DNA from 3 places in the Sphingobium mellinum genome. Region 1 is predicted to be linked to each of the others. Evidence: riboswitches for the same ligand, from Rfam matches in the RefSeq annotation. Region 1 holds a riboswitch; each other region holds the start of a gene.
The links. Region 1 has a riboswitch for cobalamin ahead of AAC640_RS09775 (DUF1636 domain-containing protein). Riboswitches for the same ligand answer to the same signal wherever they lie in the genome.
Positions count from the first base shown of each region.

Region 2: another riboswitch for cobalamin. It lies ahead of AAC640_RS04200 (TonB-dependent receptor); the one in region 1 lies ahead of AAC640_RS09775 (DUF1636 domain-containing protein).
Region 3: another riboswitch for cobalamin. It lies ahead of AAC640_RS03110 (TonB-dependent receptor plug domain-containing protein); the one in region 1 lies ahead of AAC640_RS09775 (DUF1636 domain-containing protein).

Region 1 covers NZ_JBANRK010000006.1:72,991-79,358, reverse strand. Annotated here, with positions in the region: gene AAC640_RS09780 (alpha-amylase family glycosyl hydrolase) at 1-1,281, opposite strand, end outside; cobalamin riboswitch at 1,368-1,556, shown strand; gene AAC640_RS09775 (DUF1636 domain-containing protein) at 1,747-2,157, shown strand; gene cobT (nicotinate-nucleotide--dimethylbenzimidazole phosphoribosyltransferase) at 2,154-3,170, shown strand; gene AAC640_RS09765 (histidine phosphatase family protein) at 3,191-3,733, shown strand; gene AAC640_RS09760 (adenosylcobinamide-GDP ribazoletransferase) at 3,730-4,440, shown strand; gene AAC640_RS09755 (threonine-phosphate decarboxylase) at 4,437-5,420, shown strand; gene cbiB (adenosylcobinamide-phosphate synthase CbiB) at 5,413-6,354, shown strand; gene cobU (bifunctional adenosylcobinamide kinase/adenosylcobinamide-phosphate guanylyltransferase) at 6,351-6,368, shown strand, end outside.
Region 2 covers NZ_JBANRK010000001.1:816,467-822,834, reverse strand. Annotated here, with positions in the region: gene AAC640_RS04200 (TonB-dependent receptor) at 1-773, opposite strand, end outside; cobalamin riboswitch at 976-1,218, opposite strand; gene AAC640_RS04195 (fumarate hydratase) at 1,384-2,904, opposite strand; gene AAC640_RS04190 (glutathione S-transferase family protein) at 3,003-3,647, opposite strand; gene AAC640_RS04185 (ribonucleoside-diphosphate reductase subunit alpha) at 4,165-6,090, shown strand; gene AAC640_RS04180 (DUF2171 domain-containing protein) at 6,216-6,368, opposite strand, start outside.
Region 3 covers NZ_JBANRK010000001.1:608,829-615,196, forward strand. Annotated here, with positions in the region: gene AAC640_RS03110 (TonB-dependent receptor plug domain-containing protein) at 1-1,554, opposite strand, end outside; cobalamin riboswitch at 1,726-1,967, opposite strand; gene mobA (molybdenum cofactor guanylyltransferase) at 2,033-2,584, shown strand; gene cobA (uroporphyrinogen-III C-methyltransferase) at 2,585-3,367, opposite strand; gene AAC640_RS03125 (molybdopterin-dependent oxidoreductase) at 3,354-5,966, opposite strand; gene nirD (nitrite reductase small subunit NirD) at 6,078-6,368, opposite strand, start outside.

The DNA of each region.
Region 1 (6,368 bases):
CTCGCCCGGCGGCAGCCAGGGCGGGGCGGTGGAAAAGCCGGCCTCGCTGGCGCCTGCTTCCCAGGGGATAGGGGTGCGGGCGCCGTCGCGTGACAGGGTGAGCGGCCAGTTGGCGATGGCTTCGGGGTCTTGCAAGCGGTCGAACGGGATGTCGACCTGCGTCAGCCCCAGTTCCTCGCCCTGATAGAGGATGGGGTTGCCGCGCAGGGCGATGAGCAGCATCAGCTTGAGCCGGGCGAAGGCCGGGCGGTCCCGCGCCGCGCACCAGCGGGACAGGGCGCGGGGCGCGTCGTGATTTTCAAAGGCCCAGCTCGGCCAGCCCATGCCCGGCTCGTCGGGCCAGAGCGCCACCGTGTCGGCGACCAAAGCCGGGGTCAGCGCGCCAGCGTAGAGGAAGTCAAAGCCATAGGCGCTGTTGAGGCGCTTGTCGCCGGCGGTATAGGCCTTCATCTCCTCCTCGGCGCGGTTGCCGCCGACTTCGGCCATGGTGAAGATGGCGCCATAGCGATCGCACAGTGCGCGGATGCGCTCGACGAAGCCCACGACATCGGGGTGCGACTGGCTGTAGCGGCGGATCTGGTAGTCGAAGGGGCGGGTGCGCGGCTTGCCGTCATCAGGCGCGGGCGGATTGTCGCGCAGGGCGGGATCATGCATCGCATGGTTGAGCGCGTCGAGCCGGAAGCCGTCCACCCCCCGTTCGAGCCAGAAGCGCATCGCGTCCAGCAGCGCGTCCTGCACCTTTGGATTGTGCACGTTGAGCTGCGGCTGGCTGGCAAGGAACTGGTGCATATAATATTGCCGCCGCCGCGCGTCCCAGGTCCAGGCCGGGCCGCCGAAGACCGACTGCCAATTGCAGGGCGGCGTGCCGTCCGGTTTGGGATCGGCCCAGACATACCAGTCGGCCCTGGCATTGATGCGGCTTTCCCGGCTTTCCCGGAACCAGTCATGCTGGTCGGAACTGTGGGCATAGACCTGGTCGATCGTGACCTTGAGGCCCAGTGCGCGCGCGCGGGCGACCAGCGCGTCGAAATCGTCGAGCGTGCCGAAGATCGGATCGACTCCGCAATAATCGGCAATGTCATAGCCAAAGTCGCGCATCGGCGAGGTGAAGAAGGGCGAGATCCAGATGGCGTCGGCGCCCAGCCGCGCGATGTGGTCCAGCCGGCGGGTGATGCCGGCGAGGTCGCCAATGCCGTCGCCGTTCGAATCCTGAAAGCTGCGGGGATAGATCTGGTAGATGACGGCGCCCTTCCACCAGGGCTGATCGGCGCTAAGGGTCATGGCTGGCGGCTCCCGAGGCTGTGCAGGTGCAGCATACACATCGGCGCGCATCCATCTAGCGCTTGCGGGACCGGCTCGGTCCGATTATCAGCGCGGTCGCGACAGGTTCCCCCAAAGGGATGAAAAGGGAAGTCGGGTCAAGCCCGCGCTGCCCCTGCAACTGTGAGCGGAGAGCGGATCGGCCACATCTGCCATTGGGACTGATTCTGTCCCGAGAAGGCGGCCGGACGCGCTGACCCGCAAGCCAGGAGACCTGCCTGACGCAGTCGTTCTTCGACCGGCCAGGGTGTGCCGGACGAACGGGGCTTTCCCGCAGAGCGACAGCCATTGCCTTGCCGGCCCGGCCGTGCGGGGAACGCGGTCCCATCCGCGTTTCCGTGCCGCCTGTCCGGCCGGGCTTGATCGTGTCGGAGGCGGAAGCAGAATGACCTTTTATATCATCCCGGTCGTGGGAGGGCGCCGCTGATGCTGCGGCCCGTTCCCCCAAGTGCGTCGGTCGTGGTCTGTTCGACCTGCCGGCTTTCCGCCGACGAGCGCGAGGATGGCGAGGGGCGGCGCGGCGGCGCGCTGCTGGCCCAGGCCCTGCGCGACGTGCAGGGAAGTGAGCCGGATGCCTATGCCGACATCGTGGTCGAGGAGATGCCGTGCCTCTTCGCCTGTCAGCGTCATTGCACCATCCATGTGCGCGGGCCCGGCAAGGTCGGCTATGTGCTGGGTGACTTTGCCCCCGATGCGGCGGCGGCGCGGGCGATCCTGGACTATGCGGCGCGCCATGCGGCGAGCGAGCAGGGAGTGGTGCGCTATGCCGACTGGCCGGCGGGCGTGAAGGGCCATTTCATCGTGCGCGTGCCGCCCGAAGGCTTTGTCTGCTCATGATGCGTTTCGAGAGCAGGGCGGCGTTCGCGCGGGCGCTGGCGGCGCTTCCACAGGCGGAAGGCGACGCGATCGCGGCGGCGGCGGCGCGGCAGTCGGTGCTGACCAAGCCTGCGGGTTCGCTCGGCCGGCTGGAGGAGATCGCGCTGTTCATGGCGGGGTGGCAGGGGCGCGAGCGGCCCCGCGCCGACCGGATCCGCATCGCGGTGTTCGCGGGAAATCATGGCGTGACGGTGCGCGGGGTCAGCGCTTTCCCTTCGGCGGTGACGGCGCAGATGGTCGCGAATTTCGAAAGCGGCGGCGCGGCGATCAATGCGCTGGCGCGGGCCTGCGGCGCGGAGTTGCGCGTCGTGCCGATCGCGCTGGACCGGCCGACCGCCGATTTCTGCGAAACGCCGGCGATGAGCGAGCAGGATTGCCTCGACGCGCTCAACGCCGGCGCGGCGATGGTGGAGCGCGAGTGCGACCTGCTGATCGTGGGCGAGATGGGGATCGGCAACAGCACGGCCGCCGCCGCGCTGTGCGCGCAACTGCTGGGGGGCGCGCCGGACGATTGGGTCGGGCGCGGCACCGGGGTTGACGATGCGGGCGTGGCGCGGAAGGTCGAGGCGGTGACGCTGGCGCTCGCCCGTCACGGCACCTGTTGCGACAGCGCCTTTGAAAGCCTGCGCCGGCTGGGCGGGCGGGAGATCGCGGCGATGGCGGGCGCCATGGTGGCGGCACGGCTGCTGCGCGTGCCGATGCTGCTCGACGGCTTCATCTGTGGCGCGGCGATGGTGCCGCTGTGGCGGGACAATGCGGCGATCACGGCGCACTGCCTCGCCGCCCATTGTTCGGCCGAGGCGGGGCATCAGCGACTGCTCGACGCGCTTGGCCTGCGGCCGCTGCTTGCGCTCGACATGCGGCTGGGGGAAGCCAGCGGGGCGGCCGTGGCGGCGCAGATCGTGCGGTCGGCGCTGGCCGCGCATGATGGCATGGCGACTTTTGCCGAGGCGGCGGTGGCGGGCGCCTTGTGAGGCATTGCCCCCTGTTCCTGATGCGCCACGGCGTACCCGAAGGGCCGGGGCGGCTGATCGGCCATAGCGACGTGGCCGCCGATCCCGACGGGACGCGATTGTGCGTGGAGCGGGCGCGGGGGCTGGATTTCGTGCGGCTGGTGACGTCCGACCTGGCGCGCGCCTTCGCGCCCGGCGCGATCATCGCGGCGGAACGGCAGATGCCGCACCAGGCGGACGCGCGCTGGCGGGAGCTGGATTTCGGGGCATGGGAGGGGAGCGACCCCGCTGTTTTGCCGCAGGAGGCGCTGGGGCGCTTCTGGGACGATCCCGACCTGTCGCCGCCTCCCGGTGGCGAGCGCTGGGCCGGGCTTTGCGCGCGCGTCGCGGCGGCGGTCGCGGACATTGCCGAACCGACGCTGGTCATCAGCCATGCCGGGGCGATGCGGGCGGCGCTCGCGACGCTGTGCGGCTTTGCCTATCGCCACGCCTGGGCGATCGACCTGCCTTATGGGGCGCTGGTCAGCCTGCGCTTCTGGCCGGGCGCGCGGCCGGGCGCGCAGATCACCGGCCTTGTGGCGTGAGGGCGTTGGTGCTGGCGTTGCAATTGATGACGCGCCTGCCCTTGCCGCGGGTAAGGGCCGACGAGCACGCCTTTGCCGCCGCGATCCGCTGGTTTCCGGTCGCGGGGCTGCCGGTGGGCGCGGTGGTCGCGCTCGCGGTGGCGCTGGGGACGCGGGCGGACCCGTGGGCGGGCGCGCTGATGGGCCTGATCGCCTGGGTGGCAGTGACGGGCGCGCTGCATCTCGACGGGCTGGGCGACATCGCCGATGCGGCCGGCGCCGCGCATGGCGATCGGGCGCGATTGTCGGCGGTGCTGGCCGATCCGCATATCGGCAGCTTCGGGGTGACGGCGATCGTGCTGCAAGTGCTGACGAAGCTGGTGTTGCTGCGGCTGGCGGCGAGCTCGGTGCCGCTGTGGAGCATCATCGCCGTGGCGACCGTCGCGCGGATCGGGCCGCTGGCCTGGACGCTGATGCTGCCGCCCTTGCATGAGGGGCTGGGCAGCCGATTCCGCGCGGGTCTGGCGCCGTGGCATCTTGCCGCCTGGGGCTGCGTCGCGCTGGGTTTCTGCGTGGCGGAGCCGGCGTTGCTGGCCGCTGTCGCGCTGATTCCGCTGTGGGGCTGGTGGGTGCGGGCGCGGATCGGCGGGATCTCCGGCGACGGCCATGGCGCCGGCATCGAAATTGTCGAAAGCGGCCTGCTCGCCGCGCTGGTGGTGGCGCGATGAGCGATGGCTTCACATGGCATGGCGGCCGTTTGGCGCAGGCGCGGGCGACCTATGGCGCCGACGGCGAGCCGTGGATCGACCTGTCGACGGGGATCAATCCGACGCCCTGGCCTGGTGTCGAGGGGATCGCGCCGGACTGGCGGTCGCTGCCCGATCCGGCGGCGATCGCGGCGCTGGAGAGCGAAGCGGCGCGTCATTTCGGCGTGTCCCCGTCCCTTGTCTGCGCGGTGCCGGGCAGCGAGATCGGGCTGCGTATCGTGGGGCAGTTGATCGAGGGCGACGCCTGCCACCTGACGCCCTGTTATCGCACCCATGAAGCGGCCTTCGCCGGGTCGACCCCGGTGCGCGCGCCCGAGGAGGCACCGGTCGGATCCGCCTTGCTGCTGGCCAACCCCAATAACCCGGATGGCCGGCTTTTGAGCCGCGAGCGGATGCGTGACCTGCTTGCCCGGCAGGACGGCGCGGGCGGCTGGCTGGTGGTCGACGAAGCCTTTGCCGACTGCATGCCGTCGTGGAGCATCGCACCGGAACTGGGGGACGATCGGCGGCTGGTCGTGCTGCGATCATTCGGCAAATTTTTCGGGCTGGCGGGCGTGCGTCTGGGGTTCGTGCTGGGTCCGCCCGACATCATCGCGGGTTGCCGGCGGGTGCTGGGCGACTGGCCCGTCTCGGCGGCGGCTGTGGCCTTTGGGGCCGCCGCCTATCGCGACCGGGACTGGATCGAGAGGACCGTCGCGTCGCTGCGGAAAAGAGCGGCGCAGATGGATGCGCTGCTGGCACGGCATGGCATGGCGGGGCAGGGAGCCTGTCCGCTGTTTCGCCTCGTCACGGATGTCGATGCGGCTGGCCTGTTCGACAGGCTGGCGCGCAGGGCCATTCTCACCCGTCCGTTCGACGCGCAGCCCGGATGGCTGCGGCTGGGCCTGCCTCCCGACGAAGCGGCGATGGAGCGGCTAGACAGGGCGCTGGGCGATGCTTGAGCCGGTCGCGGTCGGCGCGCTGGCGATCGACGCCGGCTGCGGATGGCCGGCGCGGCTTCATGCGCGTATCGGCCATCCGGTGGGCGGCTTTGCGCGCCTCATCCTTCATTGCGAGCGGCGGTGGAACCGTCCGGCGTGGGACAATCGCGCGCGCTGGTGGGGCGGCGTCGCGACACTGCTGCTGTTGCTGGCGAGTGCGGCCGGCGCGGGCTGGGCGATCGAACAGGCGGTTCGGCTGCTGATGGGACGCTGGGCCTGGATCGGGCTGGCGATCGCGGCCTGGCCCGGCCTCGCCCAGCGGAGCCTCTATGATCATGTGTATCCGGTGGGACAGGCGCTGCTCACGGGCGACCTGGCCGGCGCGAGAGGCGCGGTGGGCCAGATCGTGGGCCGCGACACGGCCGGGCTGGACGAAGCCGGGGTCGCGCGCGCCGCCGTCGAAAGTCTGGCGGAAAGCTTCTGCGACGGGGTGGTCGCGCCGCTTTTCTGGCTGCTGGTCGCCGGACTGCCGGGCATCTGGGCCTATAAGGCTGTCAATACGGCGGACAGCCTGATCGGGCACAAGGAGGCGCCGTTCACCGACTTCGGCTGGGCGGCGGCGCGCTTCGACGATCTGCTGAACCTTATCCCCGCGCGCATGGCGGGACTCGTGCTTTGCGTGGCGGGCGCGGGCGGATGGCGGGTGCTGTGGCGCGATCACGGCCGCCATGCCTCCCCCAATGCCGGTTGGCCCGAAGCCGCGATGGCGGGCGCGCTGGGGCTCCGCCTCGCCGGCCCGGTCCAGTATGACGGGGTGCGGCATGACAAGCCCTGGATCGGCGGCGAAGGCCGCGATGCGCGGGGCGCGGATGTGGCGGCGGCGCTGCGCGTCTATGGTCGCGCCAGCGCGCTGCTGTGGCTGATGAGCGCGATGGTCGAAGGAGTGCGCTGGTGACGGATTTTCGCAGC
Region 2 (6,368 bases), on a different contig from region 1:
GGCCGCCAGGTCGCGCGATAGCCGTGGAACGTCGCTTCCGCCGTACCCGCGCCCGCAGGCATCACATATTTGGCGAAGCCTGAATAGTGACGCAACCGCTCGGCTTCCTGCCACGGCCCGTCATAGCGCTTCGCCTGTCCGACCAGGGTCAGGTCGCCCGCGCCCAGGCCTTTTATCGTCCCGCCTGCGGCAACCCGACGCGAGCCGTAAGAGCCGCCTTCAATTGCGACCCAGGGCCTGTCGAACCCGTCAATTGTCGTCATGTAGGCCGCGCCCGCCAACGCGAAGTCGCCGCCGTCAGCGCGGTAGGGACCTTTGCGGAAATCCTCACGCGCGACAATCTCGGGGATCAACCCGTTGAGATCGAGGTAACCCTGGCCGTGGCCATGCGTGCGGAAATTCATCTGCACGCCGTCAATATAGGTGGTGAAATCCGAACCGTGGTCGAGATTGAAACCACGCAAAAAATATTGGTTGGCCTTGCCGCTGCCCGAATGCTGTGCCGCGACCATGCCGGGCACGGCCTCCAGCAGTTCCGCGACGCGCAGCAGCGGGCGGACCAGCAAATCCGCCCCGGCGACGCTGCCCTCGCTGGCGGCGTGGGCGGTGCCGATCTTCGCCTCACCGCGCCCGAATACCACGATTTCGCTCGCGGCGGTCGTGTCCTCGCCAGAAGTGGATGCGCCTTCATCATCAGCGGCAAAGACAGGCGTACCCAAGGCGGCGATAATGCCGGCCACGCCCAGCGCGAAGGTCTGTATGTTCGATTTCATATTCGGTCCCCGGCGTCAGCGACTGGCTGGCGGAGGCCTGCCGTGCGCGACCATCGGCGCATGGCCGACTATCGACGACGGTCGGCACGCGTCGGCAGCCGGACGCCCCAGGCGACCACCGCGCGAACCGATGCGGCCTCCACCGCTCGTTCGTCGCTCAGACGGAAAGATACCGGGCCACGGCCATCCCCTGGGCCAAGGCAAGAGCGACCAGACGCCGGCAGGTCTCCTGGCTCACGGGTCATCGCGCGATGCACGGCCTTCCCAGGCCTCGCAGGATTTAGCGTCCGGCCCAGTGGCTGACGGCGAGGAACCATGTCCCGCCGCGCATGTACATCGCGCTCACCGCTTACAGTTGCAGGGACAGCCTCGGATTCGAAGGTCGCCCTTCTCACCGTGTTCCCTATTAAGCCCCTTGCAAGGCACCGGCGCGATCTTTGTCCGACCCATTTGCAAAGCCCGGACGCGCCGCTCTTATCCCGGCGCTGGCGCACTGACAAGCCGTCTGGTCTGCAAGGTTGGAACCAGACTTACTTTCAGCCAGCCCCTTCAAAAAAAACGCCGCCCGAATTTCACGAGCGGCGCCTCTTTGTCGTCGATCAGCCCGGTATCAGGCGCCTTCGAGCAGATGCTCCTTGCGGATCTTTTCCTGCCACACCAGCGGGGCCAGGCGGTGGACATTCTGGCCGTCGCTGTCGACAGCGACGGTCACCGGCATGTCCTGCACGTCGAATTCGTAGATCGCTTCCATGCCAAGGTCCTCAAAGCCGACCACCTTGGCCGCCTTGATCGCCCGCGCCACCAGATAGGCCGCGCCGCCGACCGCCATCAGATAGGCGCTCTTGTGCTTTGCGATGCTGTCGGTCGCCGCCGGACCGCGCTCGGCCTTGCCGACACAGGCGGCGAGGCCCTGTTCCAGCATCATGTCCATGAACTTGTCCATGCGGGTCGCCGTGGTGGGGCCGGCGGGGCCGACCACTTCGTCGCGCACCGGGTCCACCGGCCCGACATAATAGATGACGCGGCCTTTGAAATCGACCGGCAGCGGCTCGCCCTTGGCCAGCATGTCCTGGATGCGCTTGTGCGCTGCGTCGCGGCCGGTCAGCATCTTGCCGTTGAGCAGCAGGCGGTCGCCATGCTTCCAGCTCTGCACCACGTCGGGGGTCAGCGTGTCGAGATCGACGCGGATCGCTTCCTTGCTCGGCTTCCAGTCGACCTGCGGCCATTCGGAAATCTTCGGCGCTTCCAAATAGGCCGGACCCGACCCATCCAGCGTGAAATGCGCGTGACGGGTCGCCGCGCAATTGGGGATCATCGCCACCGGCTTGCCGGCCGCATGGCAGGGATAATCGTAGATCTTGACGTCGAGGATGGTGGACAGGCCGCCCAGGCCCTGCGCGCCGATGCCGAGCGCGTTGACCTTGTCGAAAATCTCGATGCGCAGGCGCTCGATATCGTTCTGCGGCCCGCGCGCTTTCAATTCACCCATGTCGATGGATTCCATCAGCGATTCCTTCGCCAGCGCCACGGCCTTTTCCGCGGTGCCACCGATGCCGATGCCCAACATGCCGGGCGGGCACCAGCCCGCGCCCATTTGCGGCACCATTTCCAGCACCCAGTCGACGATGGAGTCGCTGGGGTTCATCATCTTGAACTTGGTCTTGTTTTCCGACCCGCCGCCCTTCGCCGCGACATCGACGGTGACCTTGTTGCCCGGCACCATCTCGACATTGAGCACGCAGGGCGTGTTGTCCTTGGTGTTGACGCGGCTGAACGCAGGATCCTTCAGGATCGACGCGCGCAGGCGGTTTTCGGGGTTCAGATAGGCGCGGCGCACACCTTCATCGACGACCTCCTGCATCGAGCGGCTGTTGTCGTCGAGGCGGCACTCCATGCCCCATTTGATGAAGACGTTGACGATGCCGGTGTCCTGGCAGATCGGGCGATGTCCCTCGGCGCACATGCGGCTGTTGGTCAGGATCTGGGCGATGGCGTCCTTCGCCGCCGGATTGGCTTCCGCCTCATAGGCTTTGCCCAGCGCGCGGATATAATCCATCGGATGATAATAGCTGATGAACTGGAGAGCGTCGGCGACGCTTTCGATCAGGTCGGCGGTCTTGATGACGGTCATTTGGCCAAGTCCCTTAGTCTTCCGCCCGCCCTGCGCGACGGGTCCTCGCCCGCGCGGCTAATAGGGATTGCGTCCCGAGTCCAGCCGTCCCGTTCCCCTCAGCCTTTGGCGAAGGGGAACATATGCCACCAGCGCTCCTTCTCCGCCAGCACGCGCGCGAAGCTCTCCCGCGCCTCCAACCGGTAAAGATAGGCGGCCAGGGTCGGAAAGCCGCGGCGCATCGGCTCGATCTTGTCGGCATAGAAGAGCGAAGGCGCCGCCGCGCAGTCCGCCAGGGTGAAATCATCGCCCGCCGCCCAGTGGCGCCCGGCCATCCGCTGCTCCAGCATCGCATAGGCCTTGCCCAGCGTCTGCCGCGCATTGCCCACCGTCAGCGGATCGCTTGATCCGTCGGGACGAATCCGGTCAGAGACGATCGCCTGCATCGGCGCCATCACATAATTGTCGAATAGCCGGTCCATCAGCCGGGCCTCCAGCGCCTGTTCCGGATCGGCGGGGATCGGACGAAACGGGCCCGGACAATGCTGCCCCAGATATTCGATGATGATGCTGGTCTCGCCCAACGTTGTGTCGCGCGCCTCGTCGCGCAGCACCGGGAACTTGCCGATGGGCCACAGCGCCAGCCAGGCTTCAGGAACGCCTGCATCCTCCATCATCCGGCGTTCGAAAGGCGTGTCATTCTCGTAAAGGGCGATCAGCGCTTTCCAGCAGTAGGAGGAGAGGGGGTGATAATAGAGAATCATGGGCTTGGCTCCGTTCGCACATTGTCACGCCGGCGCTGGCTGGCCTCTGGCGACGCCGGGCAACCACAATATCTGGTGCCCGGTCAGCGACGAACGTCGGGCATCCACAGGCTATCCACAGATTCGGATGGCAAGCCAAATTTATTTTCGTTCGTATATTGTCCCTCTTGCCTTTTGCGGGAGCGCGGAAAGTCCATGCGTCGCTGCGCTGCGGCGTGGCGACAGGGCGACGAGACGAGTCCGATCGTCGCCGAACTGAGTCTTCAGAGTGTCATTTACCCTCTTGCAAGCTTTTGAGGCTGTGGCACTATCCCTTGTATCGGGTTAACGGGGGTTACCCAACAGATTGTGATTGCACCGGCCGGACCTTTTTCCGGACGAGGGCGGTTTTGCCCTGTGCGGTCCGTTCTGTGGACCCCATGTTCGTCCCGCGCGCGGTTCGGTTGCATGCGCCTTGTTCCGCTTAGTCGGGGAGGCTTGACCGAATCGAACGGAACAGGAACATTCGGGGGCTCGTATGGATTTTCGTGATAGCGAACAGACAGGTGCAGGTGACGTGGCGACGGTGATCGACGAAGTGGTGGAAGCAGTGGCGGAGAAGAAGAAATCTGCGCCTGCGAAGGCGCCGTCCTCCTCGTCGATTCAGGCGCGGCGGTTCGACGTCGTGACCGACGAAAGCCGCGACGCGCTGCTGACCGAATTTGGCAAGGATACGCTCAAGGACCGCTATCTGCTGCCCGGCGAAAGCTATCAGGATCTGTTCGCCCGTGTCGCGGCCGCCTATGCCGACGACCAGGCCCATGCCCAGCGCGTCTACGACTATATCTCGCGGCTCTGGTTCATGCCGGCGACGCCTGTCCTGTCGAATGGCGGTACGGGGCGCGGCCTGCCGATCAGCTGTTATCTGAACTCGGTCGACGACAGCCTGGAAGGCATCGTCAACACGTGGAACGAGAATGTCTGGCTCGCCTCGCGGGGCGGCGGCATCGGCACCTATTGGGGCAGCGTGCGCGGCATTGGCGAGCCGGTCGGCCTCAACGGCAAGACGAGCGGCATCATTCCTTTCGTCCGGGTGATGGACAGCCTGACGCTGGCGATCAGCCAGGGGTCGCTGCGCCGTGGCTCGGCCGCCTGCTATCTCGACATCTCCCATCCTGAGATCGAGGAGTTCCTGGAAATCCGCAAGCCCTCGGGCGACTTCAACCGCAAGGCGCTGAACCTTCACCACGGCGTGCTTTTGACCGACGAGTTCATGGAAGCGGTGCGCGACGGCAAGGAATTTGACCTCAAATCGCCCAAAGATGGATCGGTGCGTGGCAAGGTCGATGCGCGCAACCTGTTCCAGAAGCTGGTCGAAACGCGGCTGGCGACCGGCGAGCCGTATATCGTGTTCAACGACACCGTGAACAGCACGATGCCCAAGCATCATCGTGACCTGGGGCTCAAGGTGTCGACGTCCAACCTGTGTTCTGAAATCACTTTGCCGACGGGTCGCGACCATCTCGGCAATGACCGGACGGCGGTCTGCTGCCTTTCGTCCCTGAATCTGGAAACCTGGGACGAATGGAACAAGGACTCCGTCTTTATCGAGGATGTCATGCGCTTCCTCGATAACGTGCTGCAGGACTATATCGACCGCGCGCCGGACGAAATGGCGCGGGCGAAATATTCGGCGGCGCGTGAACGGTCAGTGGGCCTGGGGGTGATGGGGTTCCACTCCTTCCTCCAGGCCCGGGGCCTTCCGTTCGAAGGCGCCATGGCCAAGTCGTGGAACCTGCGCATCTTCAAGCATATCAACGAGAAGGTGAACGAAGCATCGATGCAGCTGGCGGTTGAGCGCGGGCCGTGCCCGGACGCCGCCGACATGGGCGTGATGGAACGTTTTTCCTGCAAGATGGCGATCGCGCCCACCGCGTCGATCAGCATCATCTGCGGCGGCACCAGCGCCTGCATCGAGCCGATCCCGGCCAATATCTACACCCACAAGACGCTGTCCGGCAGCTTCGTGGTGAAGAACCCCTATCTGGAAAAGATCCTGCGCGACAAGTCTAAGGATTCGACCAATGTCTGGAACACGATCCTGGAACGCGGCGGGTCGGTCCAGCATCTCGACTTCCTCAGCCAGGAAGAAAAGGACACGTTCAAGACCAGCTTCGAAATCGACCAGCGCTGGCTGCTCGAACTCGCCGCCGACCGCACGCCCTATATCGACCAGGCGCAGTCGCTGAACCTGTTCATCCCCGCGGATGTGGAAAAATGGGACCTGCTGATGCTCCATTTCCGCGCTTGGGAACTGGGCATCAAGTCGCTCTACTATCTGCGCTCGAAGTCGGTGCAGCGCGCCGGGTTCGCCGGCGGGGTAGAAGCCGACAACACGATCGACGCGCCGAAGTTCGAGATTGGCCAAACCACCGACTATGACGAGTGCCTGGCGTGTCAGTGATCCGCAGGGCTTCCGGCGCCGGCCGGCGCGGGCGCCCGGTCAAAGAGCTAAAGGGGGGGATGGGCGCGGCGGTAACCCCCGCCGCGCCCACACATCCCACGGCAGAAGCTTCAGCCGTTGCCGCTTCAGCCTTCGTCCTCTTCCTCTTCGAAAAGGACGGCGTTGGCGCCGCTCGCGGACAGCCTTACAGTGCCATCTTCTTCGACGGCAGCGATCAGGCCCTGGCTGATATAATGATGATGTCCCCGATGACTGCCTTCGCCGCTGTCCGCCTTGAC
Region 3 (6,368 bases), on a different contig from region 1:
GACCGCATTGGTGGGGCGACGCGGCAGGCGGGCGCCGGTGTCGCGGTTCCGCGCGTCAATATAGCTGTAGGCGGCAGTGACCGTCAGCGCATCGACCGGCTTCAGCGTCAGCATCGCCTCGACCCCCTTGGCCCGGGTACGGCCGAGGTTGAAGTAGCGCGAAGTGCCGAAATCGAAGTCGATTTGATCGCGAATGTCGCGCCGGAATGCGGTGAGCGAGATGATCGCGCGATTGCCGTCGAGCCGCTGGTCGATGCCGATGTCGTAGCTTTTCGACCGTTCGGGATCGAGTGTGGAATTGCCGCTGAAGCTGTCATAAAGCTGATAGAGCGACGGCGCCTTGAAGCCCTCGCCATAGCTGGCACGAAAGTTGGTCTGGCCTTCATTGGGCGTATAGTTGGCGTTGGCGCCCAGCGTGGTCGCGCCACCAAATTGGCTATGGTCGTCATGGCGCACACCGCCGGTGAGCGACAGGCCCGTCAGGGGCTTGACGACGGCCAGAGCATAGACGCTATCGATGTTCGCGCGATGGCTTTCCGTCGAGCCGAAGCCGGTGAAGTCATAATCGGGCCGCTCATGCTCATAGCCGAAGATCAGCTTGGCCTCGTCGATGGGCTGATAGACGCCTTCATATTCGAATCGCAGGTCGGTGCCCGAATAGCCATAGTCGCCAAAGGGGGAAAAATAATCGCGGTCATTGCGGAACCAGGTGACGGCGGCGCGCTGCGTCAGCTTGCCGTCGAACAGCGCGAGATTGAGGCCCGCATAGCCGACATATTGGTCAAGCTTGCTTCGGTCGGTCGTGTCAGCAGGCGCGCCGAAGAAAATGTCGGTGTCGAGATTGGCGTGGATATAATAGCCGCGCAGGTCGAGGCTGAGATTGTCAGTAAAGGCAAGCTTCAGCTTGGCGTTGGTGGCGATATTTTCATAACCGTCCTTTTCCGTGCCACCCTTGGCAGCGGAGATGCCGTCAGTGCGGAAATAGGCGACGCCCGCGCCGCCGGACGCGATGCCGCTGGTGCCCGACACATCGGCCTTGGCATTCAGCGTATCGGCGTAGCCGTAATCGACCGAGGCGCTGCCACCGAAGCCCTCCTTTGGCTGGCCGGTCATGATATTGACGACGCCGCCGATCGCCTGGCTGCCGTAAACGACCGAGTTGGAGCCGCGCAGGATTTCCACGCGACGGATATTCCCGGTCAGCAGATTGCCGAAATCATAAAGATCGCCGATGCCGCTGGGATCATTGACCTTGACGCCGTCGAGCAGCACCAGCGTCTGCGTCGTTTCAGCACCACGGATCGAGACGCCTGTGACGCCACCCACGGCGTCGGCGCGGTTGAAGCGGACGCCCGGCGTGGTGGCAATCAGGTCCGCGATGCTGACCGTCTGGCGCGTTTCGATGGTCTTTGCGTCAATGACGGTCACCGCCTGGCCGACTTCGTCTCGTGGCTGTTCGATGCCCAGCGCGGTGACGATGATTTCGTCATTGTCCTGCGCGAGCGCGGGCGTGGCGGCGAGCAGCGCCAGCAGCGAAATTCCGGTTTTCATCATTATATGTCTTCCCTGAGCGTCACGCGACTTCAGGCAGGGGCTTCCGAACGAACGGTCGGCATGCTGGAAAGGGAGACGCCAACGCCCCGCCCCGCGCACCGATGCGGCCCCCGCCGCTGGCGTCGCTCAGACGGAAAACACCGTGCCCGGACCGATCCCTGGGTCCGAGGCAAGAGCGACCATGCGCCGGCAGGTCTCCTGGCTCACGGGTCAAAGCGCTCATGCACAAGCCTTCCCGGGCATTGTCGCCCAGTGGCCGGTCCCCATGGCTTCCCCTTTTGAAAGCATGGGTCCCCGTGCATCGCGCTCACCGCTTACAGTTGCAGGGACAGCCGCGGCATAGGGCGAACACAGTTCGCCCGCACCGCATTCCCTTTTCAGCCCATTCGGGCACCGGCGCGATCTTCTTGTGTCAGCGGTTGCCCGCTCACCCGGCGCGCCATAAGGGAAAGTGGGGCTCATGCCAAGGAGGCGATGCATGCGATTGCTGGGAGCGGTGCTGGCGGGCGGACGATCCAGCCGCTTCGGCAGCGACAAGGCGCTGGCGATGCTCAACGGGCGGACGCTGCTGAATCACGCGGTCGCCTCGCTCGACCCTCATGTCGACGCCATCGTCATCTGCGGCCGGGAGGTGGCGGGACTGACCAGCCTTCCGGACCGGCCAGCCCCGGACCTGGGCCCGCTGGGCGGCCTCAACGCAGCGCTGCATCATGCGCTTTCCCAGGGCTATGACGCGGTGCTGACGACTGGATGCGACATGCCGACCTATCCTGACCACCTGCCGCAAGCGCTGGTTGGCGAAGGCGCGGCGGTGCTCGGGGGGCAGCCACTGGCGGGGTTCTGGCCGGCCTCACTCGCTCCCGAACTGGACGCGCATCTGGCGGAGGATGATGTGCGATCCATTCATGGCTGGCTGCGGCGGATCGACGCGCGGATCCTGGAGCGGCCCGACATCCTGCTGCCCAATATCAATCGGCCGGAGGATCTGGACAAGCTGATCGGCCCGCCCATGCCCGGCCGCGACCGATAATCAGGCCTCGACCGAAGCGTCAGCCGCGTGGCGCACGGGCATTGCGGTGCCCGCCACGGCCTCGCCGATCATCAGCAGCGTCGGGTCATCGTCGCTGATCGCCGCCACGAGAAAGGCGAGCGCAGAGAGCTTGCCCCGGATCAGCCGTTCACTCGGCAGCGAGACGTTGACCGCGACCATCACCGGCGTTTCCGGGTCCCGCCCGGCGGCGATCAGTTCCCGGCCGATTTCGGCAGCGGCAGCGCGCCCCATATAGATGCCGATCGTGCCGCCCGGCCGCGCCAGCGCTTCCCAGTCGAGCTTCAGCGGCTCGCCGGCCTTCAGATGCGCCGTGACCAATGTCACCCCGCGCGCCTTGCCGCGCAGGGTGAGCGACGCGTTACCGCTCGCCGCCGCCGCGCTCGCCGTGGTGATGCCCGGGCAGATGCTGACGGACACGCCATCGGCCGCCAGATGCTCCATTTCCTCGGCCGAGCGTCCGAATATGGATGGATCGCCGCCCTTGAGGCGGACGACGCGTTTGCCCGCCTTCGCCGCGGCGAGCAACAGGTCGTTGATGCTGCCTTGCGCCTTGCTGTGGCGGCCGGAACGTTTGCCCACGCTGACCCGCTCGACGCCCTGCGGGATCAGGTCGAGCACGCCCGGCCCCACCAGCGCGTCATGGAAAACGATGTCGGCCGCCGCGATCAGCTTTTCGGCCTTGCGGGTCAGGAGGTCCGGGTCGCCGGGTCCCGCGCCGACCAGCCAGACCTGGCCGGGCGCGATCAACTCATTCTGCTGCATGGAGCGTCTCCTGCGGGATGTGGGCGAGGATGTTGGCAAGCGCGGGACGGCAGGATCCGCAATTGGTGCCCGCGCCGATCGCCTTGCCGATCGCCGGCACGTCGACCAGATTCTGATCGCGAATGGCGGCAACGATCTGATCGAGGCCGATGTCGAAGCAGACGCAGATCGTCGGCCCCTTGTCAGGCTGGCTACCCGGGCCGCGCGCGGCGAGAACCGAGCCACCGACCCCCTCGACTTCCAACTGGCGGATCAGCCAGTCGCGCGAGGGCAGGAGGCCGGTGCGGGTGACGAACAGGACGCCGCAAAGCTTGCCTTCGCTGATGGTCCCGACGCGGCGCGTGCCGCGAGTCACGTCCATGGCTTCAACCCGGTCACCCGTCGGCAGCAAGGCGTCGAGCCGCGCGGGATCGCCATTGCCCGCGATCTCATAGAGCGCGCCGCCCGGAACCGCGATCTTCGTCGACCATAGGCACGGCAACTTCACCGGCTGATCCCCGCGCAGGATCAGAAAGCCTTTCCATTCGATGGCGACCTTCTCGACGCTGGCCGGGGTCGACTTGAACCCCGGCTGGCCCGAATGCGGATCGACCAGCGGACGGGGCAGCAGGCCGGTGCGGCCGCCGCTCGACATCTGGTCGGTCCAGTGGATCGGCGTGAATATTTCACCAGGACGCTGCCCTTCGCTGAGCGCCACGCGGAAGATGCTGTTGCCTTGCGCGGTCTGCACGCGGGCGAGATCGTGATCGACGATGCCCAGCGCCTCCGCGTCCTGCGGGTGGATTTCCACCAGCGGTTCCTCACGGTGACGGGCGAGCTTGGGCGACAGACCGGTACGGCTCATGGTGTGCCACTGGTCGCGATAGCGGCCGGTGTTGAGCGTCATCGGCCACTGCTTGAGCGGGTCCTGCAACTCCATCTGCCGGGTCAGCACCAGCCGCGCCTTGCCATCCTGCGTCTGGAAGCGGCCATCGGCATAGGGCTTCTCGCCACCCCAGCGGAACGGCTCCATCGCGTCATAGGCATCGTTGCCGATCGTGGCATGGGCACGCAGGTTGAGCAAGCGCTGGCCGTCATTCTGATAGGCGGTGAGGCGCGCATGTTCGCGCCAGATGTCCGCCGGGCGATCATAGGCGAAGGCGTTGCGCCAGCCCATGCGGCGGGCGACTTCGGTGATGATCCACCAATCGGGTTTGGCTTCGCCGGGCAGGTCCATGAAGGGACGCTGGCGGCTGATGGTGCGGTCCGAATTGGTGACGGTTCCGTCCTTCTCGCCCCAGCCGGCGGCAGGCAGGCGGACGTCGGCATGAACGCTGCTGTCGGTGTCGGCCATGATGTCCGACACAACGAGGAAGGGCACGGACTCCAGCGCCTCGCGGACGCGATTGGCGTCGGGCAGCGACACGGCGGGGTTGGTCGCCATGACCCACAACGCCTTGACCCTGCCTTCGTTGATCGCGCGGAACAGGTCGACGGCCTTGAGCCCGGGCTTGGCCGCCATCTTCGGCGCGGCCCAGAAGCGGCCGACCCGCTCCACATTTTCCGGCGCGAAGTCCATATGGCTGGCGAGGGTCGAGGCAAGGCCGCCAACCTCGCGGCCGCCCATCGCATTGGGCTGGCCGGTGATCGAGAAGGGCGCGGCGCCCGGCTTGCCGATGCGGCCAGTCGCAAGGTGAACATTGATGATCGCGTTCACCTGATCGGTGCCGCGGATCGACTGATTAATGCCCTGGCTGAACATCGTGACGGTGCGCGGGGTCGCGGCGAACAGCTTGAAGAACTGCTCCAGCAGCGCGGGCGCGATGTCGCAGGTCTTGGCCGTCGTCCACAGATCGTGGCCGGTGCGGATATGCTCCCAAAAGCCTTCCGGCGCATTGACATGATCGCCAAGGAACTCGGGATCGGTAATGCCTTCCTGGTCACACCAGGCCAGCAGGCCGTTCATCAGCGCGACATCAGTGCCAGGCTTCACCGGCAGGTGGAGGTCGGCGCCTTCGCAAGTTTCGGTGCGGCGCGGATCGATGACAACCAGCTTGGTTCCGCGCGCGGCGCGGGCGGCCTGGATGCGCTGATAGACGATTGGATGGCACCAGGCGGTGTTGGAACCGACCAGCACGATGAGGTCCGCTTCCTCCAGATCGTCATAGCTGGCGGGCACGACATCCTCGCCGAACGCCCGATTGTGGCCGGCGACCGCGCTCGACATGCAGAGGCGCGAATTGGTGTCGATATTGGACGAGCCGATGAAGCCCTTCATCAGCTTGTTGGCGACATAATAATCTTCGGTCATCAGCTGACCGGAGACATAGAAAGCCACGCTGTCGGGACCATGGCGATCGATCGTTTCGCGAAATTTCTTCGCGACCAGGTCGAGCGCCTTGCCCCAGCTGGCGCGCTTGTTGCCGATCATCGGGTGCAGCAGGCGGCCTTGCAGCCCCACCGTTTCGCCCAGATGCGTGCCCTTGGAACAGAGGCGCCCGCCATTGGCCGGATGCGCTTCATCGCCCTTGATCGTGACCGACCGGGGCCCGGTCGGCATGGCCGAAATGCCGCAACCGACGCCGCAATAGGCGCAGGTGGTGCGGATGGCCTCTGTCATGCTCTTACCTCTTGTCCAGGAGAGAGAATTGGGTGGAGGCGCATGCCGCAAGGGATGGCCGACATGCAACCCCCACCCGGGTCCCCGCCTTTATGGCTGGGGACCGGAAGCTCAAGCCGCCGCCTTCAGCGCGGCCGGGCGAGCGATCAGGATGCGGCCGCCTTCCTCCTTCACCGCGATGGTCGGCGTGCAGCCTTCGTCCGCGCCCTGCGCCTCGCCCGTTTTCAGGGCGATGTTCCAGTTGTGGAGCGGGCAGGCGACGCTGTGGCCGTGGACGATGCCCTGGCTGAGCGGCCCCTTCTTGTGCGGGCATTCATTGACCAGCGCGAAGACCTTGTCATCGCCGGTGCGGAAGACGGCGATTTCCTTTTCGCCCGCAATCTGCACCGTGCGGGCGCCGCG